DNA from 4 places in the Pseudomonas sp. LBUM1672 genome. Region 3 is predicted to be linked to each of the others. Evidence: predicted binding sites of a transcription regulator. Region 3 holds the regulator's gene; each other region holds the start of a gene.
What was found. The regulator sigma-54, encoded in region 3, starts transcription at its own class of promoters, with help from an activator protein. The targets are predictions, from matches to a motif close to ANTGGCATNNANNTTGCTNT.
Positions count from the first base shown of each region.

Region 1 (3,122 bases), 630 kb from region 3:
CTGCGGCGGGCAGGGCGATCAGCAGCAACATCAAAAGAAAACCACGACCCATAAAATCGACCAGAAACGAAAGCGTTGGGGTGCAGCATAGGTCAGGGGGTGGTGATTGACCCAGCTCGTTAACATTTGGGCATGAATTGCCAAAATCCCTCAAACACCACAACCCCCTCCCTGTGGGAGCGGGCTTGCTCGCGAAAGCGGAGTGTCAGTCACCATCAATGCAAGCTGACACACTGCATTCGCGAGCAAGCCCGGTCCCACATTGGTACTGAGTTGGTTTCTAAATCGCGGGCACAAAAAAGACCTCCCGAAGGAGGCCTCTTTTTTGTCACGCCGCTTGCGCAGGCGCTACCGGATCAGCAGCTGTAGTACAGCTCATATTCCAGTGGGTGTACGAAGGTGCGAACCTTGATTTCTTCTTCGCTTTTCAGAGCGATGTAAGCGTCGATGAAGTCATCGGAGAACACGCCGCCTTTGGTCAGGAACGCACGACCTTTGTCCAGCTCTTCCAGGGCTTCTTTCAGGCTGCCGCAAACTTGTGGGATCTCTTTCGCCTCTTCAGGCGGCAGGTCGTACAGGTTTTTGTCGGCGGCGTCGCCTGGGTGGATCTTGTTCTGGATGCCGTCCAGGCCAGCCATCAACAGGGCAGCGAAGCCCAGGTACGGGTTGGCTGCTGGATCCGGGAAGCGGGCTTCGATACGGCGAGCGCGAGGGCTGGACACGTAAGGAATACGGATCGAAGCGGAACGGTTGCGAGCCGAGTAGGCCAGCATTACCGGAGCTTCGAAACCTGGGACCAGACGCTTGTAGGAGTTGGTCGACGGGTTGGTGAAGCCGTTCAGGGCCTTACCGTGCTTGATGATGCCGCCGATGAAGTACAGGGCGGTATCGGACAGGCCGGCATAACCTTCGCCAGCGAAGGTGTTCTTGCCATCTTTGGCGATGGACAGGTGAACGTGCATACCCGAACCGTTATCGCCGTACAGCGGCTTAGGCATGAAGGTCGCGGTGCGGCCGTATGCATCAGCAACGTTGTGTACGCAGTACTTCAGGGTCTGAACTTCGTCAGCCTTGGCTACCAGGGTGTTGAACTTCACACCGATTTCGTTCTGGCCGGCAGTGGCCACTTCGTGGTGGTGAACTTCGATGACCAGGCCCATTTCTTCCATGGCGTTGCACATGGAGGTACGGATTTCGTGGTCGTGGTCGAACGGCGGAACCGGGAAGTAGCCGCCTTTGACGCCTGGACGGTGGCCTTTGTTGCCGCCTTCCACGTCCTGGTCGGACATCCACGAACCTTGTTCGGAGTAGATCTTGAACATCGAGCCGGAGATGTCGGACTTGAACTTCACTTCGTCGAAGATGAAGAACTCTGGCTCTGGACCTACGAATACGGTGTCACCGATACCGGTCGACTTCAGGTATTCCTCGGCACGCTTGGCGATCGCACGTGGGTCACGGTCGTAGCCTTGCATGGTCGAAGGCTCGATCACGTCGCAAACCAGGATCAGGGTTGGCTCTTCGGTGAACGGGTCGAGGACAGCGGTGCTGTCGTCCGGCATCAGGATCATGTCGGAAGCTTCGATGCCTTTCCAGCCAGCGATGGAGGAACCGTCGAACATTTTGCCTTCTTCGAAGAAAGCTTCATCCAGCGCGTCGCGAGCCGGCATGGTCACGTGGTGCTGAGTGCCTTTGGTGTCCGTGAAGCGCAGATCAATCCACTTGACGTCATGATCTTTGATGAGTTGAACCGACTTCGACATAGTGTCCTCCGGGTGGCTTCGGGCTTAGTAGTGGATGCCCTTAGAATGTGGGTGATGCCGGCGCGAATACTCTGCCAAGGCAACCTGCCTCACAAGGGAGCAAATTGCATGCCAGTGCCCCAGCATGGGTTTTTTGCCCCAATATCACGCTTATAAAGGTACAAAGCGTCTGTAAGCGGAAAATCTCGCCCTACAATGTAGCGTTAAAATCACTAAATGACCCGTTTTGGTGCGCGCAAAACCTTCTGCACATTAACTGGTTAAACCTTGAGCAATTTCCGCTATAATCCGCGCCCCCCTTTTTCGGCTGGGCCTGCGCGCGCTGTTTTCATGAAATTAATCGTAAAAGTCTTCCCCGAGATCACCATCAAGAGCCGCCCGGTACGGATGCGTTTCATCCGCCAGTTGGCCAAAAACATCCGTACCGTTCTCCGCGACCTGGACCCGGCTGTGGTGGTGAACGGTGTGTGGGACAATCTCGAGCTGGAAACCCGCGTCAGCGAGCCCAAGGCCCTGAAGGAGATGACCGAGCGCCTAAGCTGCATGCCGGGCATCGCGCATTTCCTGCAAGTCGACGAATACCCGCTGGGCGATTTCGACGACATCGTTGCCAAGTGCAAACAGCACTTCGGCGAGGCGTTGGCCGGGAAGATCTTTTCGGTGCGCTGCAAGCGTGCCGGCAAGCATGAATTCAGTTCGATGGACGTCGAGAAATACGTCGGCAGCCAACTGCGTCGTCAGTGCGGCGCTGCCGGAATCTCGCTGAAAGAGCCGGAAATCGAAGTTCGCATCGAAATTCGCGACAAACGGTTGTTCGTGATCCACAGCCAGCACAACAGCATCGGCGGATATCCGCTGGGTGCCCTGGAACAGACGCTTGTGCTGATGTCCGGCGGCTTCGATTCGACCGTTGCCTCTTACCAGATCATGCGCCGCGGCTTGATGAGCCATTTCTGCTTCTTCAATCTGGGCGGGCGGGCCCATGAACTGGGCGTCATGGAAGTCGCGCACTTCATCTGGAAGAAGTACGGCAGCTCCCAACGCGTGTTATTTGTGAGTGTGCCATTCGAGGAAGTACTGGGAGAAATTCTCGGGAAAGTCGATAACAGTCATATGGGTGTAGTTTTGAAGCGTATGATGTTGCGCGCTGCTTCCCGTATTGCCGATCGGCTGGACATCGAAGCGCTGGTTACTGGCGAGGCGATTTCCCAGGTGTCGAGCCAGACACTGCCGAACCTGTCCGTGATCGACTGCGTGACCGACAAGCTGGTCTTGCGTCCGCTGATCGCCAGTCACAAGCAGGACATCATCGACCTGGCCAACGAAATCGGCACTGCCGACTTCGCCAAGCACATGCCG
Region 1 covers NZ_CP166781.1:344,847-347,968, forward strand. The annotation lists gene ACA053_RS01625 (DUF4124 domain-containing protein) at 1-52, opposite strand, end outside; gene glnA (glutamate--ammonia ligase) at 357-1,763, opposite strand; gene thiI (tRNA uracil 4-sulfurtransferase ThiI) at 2,094-3,122, shown strand, end outside.
Region 1: glnA (glutamate--ammonia ligase) is a predicted target of sigma-54. The motif match lies at 1,860-1,879, and genes of this name have one in related genera.

Region 2 (3,122 bases), 2.4 Mb from region 3:
GTGAAGGCACGCATGCTGCAGATCGAGCAGAGCATTGATCGATATCTGGCAGCGATGGATTCGGCGGATCGGGCAACGCCCGAAGTCGCCGAGGCCAAAGCAGAGCGGCTTAAAGAAAAGATAGAAACACTGAAAAAGCAGATGCAGAAACTCAAGGAAATCGAGGCGCAGCTCCACGAAAGTCCAGACCAGCAGATCTCCCTCACAGACCCAGATGCACGCTCAATGGCCACGAGCGGTCGAGGCACCGGAACGGTTGGCTACAACGTACAAACAGCTGTCGACGACAAACACCACCTGATCATTGCCCACGAGGTGACCAACGTTGGTAATGATCGTGGGCAACTGAGCAATATGGCGAACCAAGCGCGTGAAGAAATCGAGGCTGAATCGCTAACGGTGGTGGCCGATCGGGGCTATTACAAAGGTCTGGAAATCCTTGCTTGCGAGCAAGCCGGCATCACTACCTTCGTACCGAAGCCCCTCACATCTGGCAGCAAAGCCGAAGGCCGATTTGGTAAGCAGGACTTCATCTACCTTGCTGCATCGGACGAGTATCGATGCCCGGCGGGGCAGTTACTGACTCGGCGGCATTCGTCGATGGAAGACGGCATGTTATTGCATTGTTACTACTTCTCGGGCTGCCAGTCTTGCTCAATGCAAAAGCAATGTACGACGGGTAAGGAGCGCCGTGTGAAACGCTGGGAACATGAGGCTGTAGTCGATGCGATGCAAGTTCGGCTAGAACATGATCCAGCGATGATGAGGGTTCGTCGACAGACCGTTGAACATCCTTTTGGAACGCTCAAGTACTGGATGGGAAGTACCCACTTCCTGACCAAAACCCTTCCGAGGGTGAGCACTGAGATGAGCCTTCATGTGCTCGCCTACAACCTCAAACGAATGATGAGCATCTTCGGCACCGCAGGACTGCTTGAGGCGATCAGGGCGTGAATCCAGCCGCTTGGCTCGCCCGTTGGTAGCCAATTGGGCCGCTGACGCGGCCCAATCGGCATTACAAACGTCTATGTAGCTGACTAAGCTAATTCGCGCTTCCGCCCGCTGATTCCATAGGCAACCCTCGCGACTCTCAGTTTTCGAGGTGTTTAGCGCGTTTTCACACAGCCTGGGTCGTTTTCTGCCCATCGCGACAGGCCGCAAACGACTCAAAGCGGGCATTTGACATTAAGTACTCGATAACTAACTTTTCACTGTGGCTCCAATTCTGACCATAAACAACTGCGGCCAATGCCGGCCATTAACGTTCCGTAATCTTCAAATTTACAGACATTCACCTCAGTCTGGCTCGTCCACGTTGCCTCACACTCTTCGCACACCCACAGCAAAATTTTTGTAGAGCGAACCCGCATTGCTCGAACGTAACCTTGGCCGCACCTTTGGCACTCAATCAGCATGTAAATAATCTCTGACAGGACTTCGGTGTAGTTTAATCCGATTGACCGCTTTTGGCCGTTATCTGCCACTCGTGAAATCGTAGTCCTTACAGAGACGTTGATAAATACGGCAGGTCCATTTGGAGGCGAGTGTCGATAGCGCAGCGACCCTTGCATCAGTTTCACTCGCGCACTACCGCGATGGGGTGAACATTGCCCAATGAGGCTACTTTCGCCTGAAGCAGTCATTCGCTTATCCATTGCTTACCCTCTCTGTTCGTTCAATGCCCCCCGGCGTGGGGGGGCGCCAAGGGTATCGAACTCACTATTTTTGAGCTGTGCAGGTAGCGGTGTCATCAATCGCGTTGCCTCTATTAACGACTTGAACATTCAAGTGACAGCGCGGAGTGACAGCAGTTACAGCACCGACAGTGACGAGATGCAGCCACCCGAGATGCCAAGTAAATCTTGAAAATCTCGGCTTCTGCGAACTGTCGTGCATCGCTCCACCCTTCTCGCATACCCAACAACATCAAGAGAATAAAAAATGGCTAAGCATCCCGTCGTTGTCTATGGCGCCAGTGGTTACACCGGCATGCTCATTATGGATTGGCTGATCGATCAAAACATTGCGTTTACAGCTGTGGCGCGCGATGCCGGGCGTACCCGTGAAATGATGGCGCAGCGTGTGGTGCGACTGGAGTCTGCCACCTACGAAATCATTGAAGTTGACCATACGGTCGAGTCGCTGACCCAAGCGTTCCGGGGTGCCAAGGTTGTGTGCAATACCGTAGGGCCGTTCGCTAAATTCGGGCTCACCACAGTCGAAGCGGCGCTTAATGCCGGCTGCCATTACCTGGACACCACCGGCGAGCAGTCGTACGTGCGTAGTGTTCGCGATCAGTTTGGAGAGCGCTTCGCCCAGGCCGGCTTGTTGGTTTCGCCATCACTGGCTTACATGAATACCTTCTCTGAGATCGCTGCCGAATTGGCGCTCGAACACCCTGGCATCGACTCGCTTGAAACCTCGGCATTGTGCCGTGGCCAACGCGGTGTTGGTGCTGGTGTAACGGTCGGCTCCACGGCTTCGATCTTCGAGATGTACCGCGCCGAGCATTGCTACCTGTGGGACAAAAAACTGGTGGCACACCCGGTCGATGCTTCGTTCCTGATCCCTTCGCCCCACTTCATGCAACCCGTGTTCGCCTTGCCATGGGGCGGCACTTCGTTGCCGATCTATTTCGAGAATGATCCGCGCGTTCGTTCCTGCGTTTCCTGCGTCGGTTTCTATGACAATGACGCAATGAAGATGGTGCATTCGCTGCATAAGAAGTGGGAAGCCGAATACAAGCATCTTCCGATTGATGTCCAGGATGAGGTACTCAAAGACATCGTTCAGGCGACGACCCCGGCGATGCCACCACGCGAGCGCACGACTTTAATGCGTACGGTCGACACAGCAATCGGCCGTGGTCAGCTCTCGGCCGTGCGCGCAGAAGTTCTCGGTACTACTGCTTACATTGCCACTGGCGCCTTGCAAGCCGCGGGCGTGATCAAACTGCTCGACGGTGACACCGCCAAAGTGGGCTTCGCATCGGGCTCCAAGGCATTCGGTCACCGCTACCTGCTGGGCTTCTGCGAAGAGCGCGGTTTGGCTCGCGCCGTTGTCACCAAGCTCTGATCAGCAACATAGCGGAACGTCGCGCCAGCCCGCTGGCGCGATCCGCA
Region 2 covers NZ_CP166781.1:3,402,586-3,405,707, forward strand. The annotation lists gene ACA053_RS15455 (IS1182 family transposase) at 1-954, shown strand, start outside; gene ACA053_RS15460 (saccharopine dehydrogenase family protein) at 1,942-3,075, shown strand.
Region 2: ACA053_RS15460 (saccharopine dehydrogenase family protein) is a predicted target of sigma-54. The motif match lies at 1,642-1,661, and genes of this name have one in related genera.

Region 3 (3,122 bases):
GGCGACGACGGGTTTCCGAGAAGCGTTTGAGCAACGTTTCTTCGTCAGCGTCCAGATACAGCACATCGCATTTGATATGCCGACTGCGGACTTCTTCCAACAGTTCCGGAAACCGTGACAGGTGACTCGGCAGGTTGCGCGCATCGATGGAGACGGCAACCAGCGGCTGTGCCAGTTCAGTATGAATCAGCGCGCGCTCGGCCAGTTCCGGCAGTAATCCGGCGGGAAGGTTGTCGATGCAGTAGTAGCCGTTGTCCTCGAGAACATCGAGGGCGGTACTTTTACCTGAGCCGGAACGGCCACTGACGATGATCAGGCGCATGATCAGTGACCGTTCTGCTCGTCCAGGACAACCTGATACAAGGCTGCGTTGCTCGGGGCACTGCGCAGTTTTTCGCGCACTTCCTTGCGATCGAGCATGCTGGCGATCTGGCGCAGAAGTTCCAGGTGGGCATCGGTAGCGGCTTGCGGGACCAGCAGAACGAACAGCAGGTCAACCGGGGCGCCGTCGATGGCGTCGAAATCGATGGGGGCGTCGAGGTGCATCAGTGCGCTGACAGGCGACGTACAACCTTTCAGACGACAGTGGGGAATGGCGATGCCGTTACCAAAACCGGTCGAACCGAGTTTTTCACGGGCAATCAGAGCCTCGAAGACATCTTGCATCTCCAGATCCGGGACTTCTTTATGGATAAGGTTGGCAATTTGCTCGAGGGCTTTCTTTTTGCTGCCGCCCGGCACGTTCACGAGGGAACGGCCGGGGGTCAGGATGCTTTCAAGTCGGATCATGGGTAGGGAGTGTTAACGACCGGTCGCGCCCTGGAGGAGGCTTTGGGTCTTTTCCTTATGCTTTTTGAGTTGTTTATCCAGCTTGTCGGTCAGCGCGTCGATCGCCGCATACATATCGGTATGCTCCGCGTTGGCGACCACTTCATTGCCGGGAATATGCAGCGTGGCTTCGATTTTCTGCTTGAGCTTTTCGACCGTCATCGTGACCTGCACGTTGGTGATCTTGTCGAAATGCCTCTCTAATCGTTGGAGTTTTTCGCCGATGTAGGTGCGAAGAGGTTCGGTCACTTCCAGTTGGTGTCCACTGATGTTGACTTGCATACAGCTTCTCCTTCGTTGCCAGTGCATAAAGCGGCAGGCAGAAATGCCTGCCACTGGAACGCTGTGGCGTGGCTCTACATCAACCGCTTGCGTTCGCTCGAAGGCGCGATCCCGAGGGATTCGCGGTACTTGGCGACGGTGCGGCGAGCCACCTGAATGCCTTGTGCCTCCAGTAAACCAGCGATCTTGCTGTCACTCAACGGCTTTTTCTGATTTTCCGCAGCAACCAGTTTTTTGATGATCGCGCGGATCGCTGTGGACGAGCATTCACCGCCTTCGGAGGTGCTGACGTGGCTCGAGAAAAAGTATTTCAGTTCATATATGCCCCGAGGGGTATGCATGAATTTCTGTGTGGTCACCCGGGAAATCGTCGATTCGTGCATGCCTACCGCTTCGGCGATGTCATGCAGGACCAGCGGTTTCATCGCTTCGTCGCCGTACTCCAGGAAGCCGCGCTGATGCTCGACGATCTGGGTGGCTACTTTCATAAGAGTTTCGTTGCGGCTTTGCAGGCTTTTGATGAACCAGCGGGCTTCTTGCAGCTGATTGCGCATGAAGGTGTTGTCGGCACTGGTGTCGGCGCGGCGTACAAAACCGGCGTATTGAGCGTTGACCCGCAACCGTGGCACCGATTCCTGGTTCAGCTCGACCAGCCAGCGCTCGTTGTCCTTGCGCACGATCACGTCAGGGACAACGTACTCGGCTTCACTCGACTCGATCTGCGAGCCCGGACGCGGGTTGAGGCTCTGCACCAGTTCGATCACCTGGCGCAGTTCATCTTCCTTGAGCTTCATGCGGCGCATCAGCTGGCTGTAGTCGCGGCTGCCGAGCAGGTCGATGTAGTCGGTGACCAGGCGCTTGGCTTCGGCCAGCCAAGGCGTCTTGGCGGGCAGCTGGCGCAGTTGCAGCAGCAGGCATTCACCCAGATTGCGGGCGCCGATGCCGGCCGGCTCGAATTGCTGGATGCGGTGCAGGACGGCTTCGATTTCGTCCAGTTCAATGTCCAGTTCCGGATCGAAGGCTTCGAGAATTTCCTCGAGGGTTTCGTCCAGGTAACCCTGATTGTTGATGCAGTCGATCAGGGTCACGGCGATCAGGCGATCGGTGTCGGACATCGGTGCCAGGTTCAGTTGCCACAACAAATGGCTTTGCAGGCTTTCGCCGGCCGATGTGCGGGTGGTGAAATCCCACTCGTCGTCATCGCTGCTGGGCAGGCTGCTGGCGCTGGTCTGGTAGACGTCTTCCCACGCGGTATCGACAGGCAGTTCGTTGGGAATGCGCTCGTTCCAGTCACCTTCCTCGAGGTTATCCACCGTCGGGGCGGTTTCCTGGTAGGAGGGTTCCGAAACATCGGCGTTGGGGAGCTGTTCGGCTTTGTCGGCCAATGGGTCGGCGTTATCGAAGTCGTCGCCTTCTTCCTGGCGTTCGAGCATCGGATTGGACTCCAGGGCCTCCTGGATTTCCTGTTGCAGGTCCAGGGTCGACAATTGGAGCAGGCGGATGGCCTGTTGCAGCTGCGGTGTCATCGTCAGCTGCTGGCCCATTCTCAAGACTAGCGATGGTTTCATGGCAGGGGCTTAACACCTTATTCGCCGGCGCACATGCGCCATCCACTACAGGGCGCCGGAGCGCCAAACATAAGCAAATTATATGCCCGAAACTGCAGCGTTTGCCTAGAGCGCTGTAACAATAAAAAAGTATTGATTTTTTATCGAGACGAGCGCTCGGACAACCAGCCAGACACGTCAGCGCTTACAGGCGGAACTCGTGGCCCAGATACACTTCCTTGACCAGTTCGTTGGCCAGGATGGTGGCGGAGTCACCTTCGGCGATCAGCTGGCCATCGTTTACGATGTAGGCAGTTTCGCAGATATCCAGGGTCTCACGGACGTTGTGGTCAGTGATCAGCACGCCAATGCCTTTGGCCTTGAGGTGGTAGATGATCTGTTTGATGTCGCCCACCGAGATCGGGTCCACACCGGCGAAAGGTTCATCGAGCAGGATGAATTTCG
Region 3 covers NZ_CP166781.1:979,092-982,213, forward strand. The annotation lists gene rapZ (RNase adapter RapZ) at 1-322, opposite strand, end outside; gene ptsN (PTS IIA-like nitrogen regulatory protein PtsN) at 325-789, opposite strand; gene hpf (ribosome hibernation-promoting factor, HPF/YfiA family) at 802-1,110, opposite strand; gene ACA053_RS04285 (RNA polymerase factor sigma-54) at 1,185-2,678, opposite strand; gene lptB (LPS export ABC transporter ATP-binding protein) at 2,863-3,122, opposite strand, start outside.

Region 4 (3,122 bases), 730 kb from region 3:
CACTCAACTGCGCCGGTCTGCCGGAATCGATGGCCGAGACCGAGCTGTTCGGTTACGGCCCCGGCGCTTTCGAAGGGGCGCGAGCCGAAGGCAAGCTTGGGCTGCTGGAGCTGACGGCGGGCGGTACGCTGTTTCTCGATGGCGTCGGGGAAATGAGCCCGCGCTTGCAGGTGAAATTGCTGCGTTTCCTGCAGGACGGATGCTTCCGTCGTGTGGGCAGTGATGAAGAGGTTTACCTGGATGTGCGGGTGATCTGCGCGACGCAGGTGGACTTGTCCGAGTTGTGCGCGCGGGGTGAGTTTCGCCAGGACCTGTATCACCGCTTGAACGTGTTGTCGCTGCATATCCCGCCGCTGCGTGAATGCCTCGACGGTTTGACGCCGCTGGTGGAGCACTTCCTCGACCAGGCCAGCCGGCAGATCGGCTGCCCGTTGCCGAAACTGGCGCCGGCGGCAATGGAGCGGCTGAGTCATTACCACTGGCCGGGCAATGTCCGGCAGTTGGAGAACGTGTTGTTCCAGGCGGTTTCCCTGTGCGAGGGCGGGACCGTGAAAGCCGAGCACATTCGCTTGCCGGATTACGGCGTGCGTCAGCCGCTTGGCGATTTCTCCCTCGAGGGCGGGCTGGATGCGATTGTCGGGCGCTTTGAGAAAGCGGTGCTGGAACGGCTGTATTCCGAGCATCCGAGCAGTCGGCAACTGGGCAAGCGCTTGGGGGTTTCCCATACGACCATTGCCAACAAGTTGCGTGAGTATGAAGTCGGAAAAGAACCCGGCAACACCTAGGTCCCTGTAGCAGCTGTCGAGCACCGCGAGGCAGCGTTCGGCTGCGCAGCAGTCGTGAAGCCAGACACCGCGGTGTGTCAGGAAAACCTTGCATGCCGGATTTGCGACGGCTTCGTCGCCGAACGCTGCCTCGCGGTGCTCGACAGCTGCTACAAGGGTTCGGTTGAGCCCGTGGAGTCGACACTTGCCACCAAACGGCATAACACCGCCGGTTTTTCGTCTCCGATACATTTCCCCAATCCCCGCAAAACCCCTCAAGTCCTTTGTTTGCCGGGCCTCGCGCCGTCAGAAAAAAGTTGGTCTGTAAATTGCTTATCGCTCAGCAGTACAGCGGTGGACGGCAAACGTCCGGCATGCAGAGGAAAGAGCGTGGATAAGTACCTTTATGTGGCAATGACCGGCGCCAGCCAGAATGCACTGGCGCAGAAGGCTCATGCCAACAACCTGGCAAACATCTCCACCAACGGTTTTCAGAAGGACCTGGAACAGGCCCGTTCGATGCCGGTGTTTGGTGACAGCTTTCCGGCGCGTGCGTTTGCCATGACCGAGCGTCCGGCCACCGACTTCTCTCCAGGTTCGCTGGTTCAAACCGGTCGTGACCTCGACGTCGCGGTGCAAGGCAATGGCTGGATCGCCGTGCAGACCCCCGATGGCGCAGAAAGCTACGTGCGCACCGGCAGCCTGAACGTGGACGCCCTGGGCGTGCTGCGGGCCGGCAACGGTATGCCGGTGATGGGCAATGGCGGACCGATCGCCGTGCCGCCCGAGCAGCAGATCGAAGTCGGCGAAGACGGCACCATCAGCATCCGCGCCATGGGTGAAGGCCCGCGTGTGATGGCTGAAGTCGACCGCATCAAACTGGTCAACCCTGACCTGAAGAACATGACCAAAGGCCTGGACGGTTCGATCCACACCAAAGACGGCAAGCCGGCGCAAGCCGATGCGGGCGTCAAGCTGGTGTCCGGGTTCCTTGAGTCGAGCAACGTCAATGCCGTGGAAGAAATGACCTCGGTGCTGGCGCTGGCCAAGCAGTTCGAGCTGCACATCAAGATGATGAACACCGCCAAAGACGATGACCAGGCCATGGCTCGGGTCTTGCAGATCAGCTAATTATCAGAACGTCGCGCCGTAAAACAGGCGCACGAGGAGAATCGAATGCTTCCGGCTCTATGGGTTGCCAAAACAGGTCTGTCCGCCCAGGACACCAACCTGACGACCATTTCCAACAACCTGGCGAACGTGTCGACCACGGGTTTCAAACGTGACCGCGCCGAGTTCCAGGACTTGCTCTATCAGATCAAACGCCAGCCAGGCGCCCAGTCGACCCAGGACAGCGAACTGCCGTCCGGTCTGCAAGTGGGTACCGGTGTGCGCATCGTCGGCACCCAGAAAAACTTCACCGCCGGCAGCCTGCAAACCACCGAGCAGCCGTTGGACCTGGCGGTCGACGGTCGCGGTTTCTTCCAGATCCTGCAGCCGGACGGCACCACGTCCTACACCCGTGACGGTACGTTCCACCTCGACTCCAACGGTCAGATCGTCAACGCCAGCGGCTTCGCCCTGGAACCGGCCATCGTCATTCCGAACGACGCGCAGACCTTCACGGTCGGTCGCGACGGCACCGTGTCCATCACCGTTCCGGGTAACCCGGCCAACCAGGTGATCGGCAACCTGCAAACCGCCGACTTCATCAACCCGGCCGGCCTGCAAGCCGTGGGGAACAACCTGTTCCTGGAAACCGCTGCCAGCGGCGCGCCGCAAATCGGTACGCCGGGCCTGAACGGTTTCGGTACCACGCTGCAGAACACCCTGGAAACGTCCAACGTCAGCACCGTTGAAGAGATGGTCAACATGATCACCACTCAGCGCGCCTACGAGATGAACTCCAAGGTGATCTCCACCGCCGACCAGATGCTCTCGTTCGTAACGCAGAATCTGTAATCAGTCTATGAGGCGACCATGAGGTCGCCTGCAACACCGTGAGGTAGGGTCATGAATCGCTTTGTATCTGTTCTGGCACTGAGTGGGGTCGTCGTGCTCGCGGGCTGCGTCGCTCCGCCGCCCAAGCCCAATGACCCTTACTACGCCCCGGTGTTGCCGCGCACGCCGCTGCCGGCTGCCGCCAATAACGGCTCGATCTACCAGGCCGGTTTCGAACAGAACCTGTACAGCGACCGCAAGGCGTTCCGGGTCGGTGACATCATCACCATCACGCTGAATGAGCGGACTCAGGCCAGCAAGAATGCCAACTCGCAAATCGGCAAGAACAGCAAGACCGACATCGGTCTGAGCTCGTTTTTCGGCGGTGGCCTGAGCACCAGCGATCCAGTGGGCAGC
Region 4 covers NZ_CP166781.1:1,710,516-1,713,637, forward strand. The annotation lists gene ACA053_RS07675 (sigma-54-dependent transcriptional regulator) at 1-785, shown strand, start outside; gene ACA053_RS07680 (flagellar basal body rod protein FlgF) at 1,155-1,895, shown strand; gene flgG (flagellar basal-body rod protein FlgG) at 1,941-2,726, shown strand; gene flgH (flagellar basal body L-ring protein FlgH) at 2,778-3,122, shown strand, end outside.
Region 4: ACA053_RS07680 (flagellar basal body rod protein FlgF) is a predicted target of sigma-54. The motif match lies at 1,081-1,100, and genes of this name have one in related genera.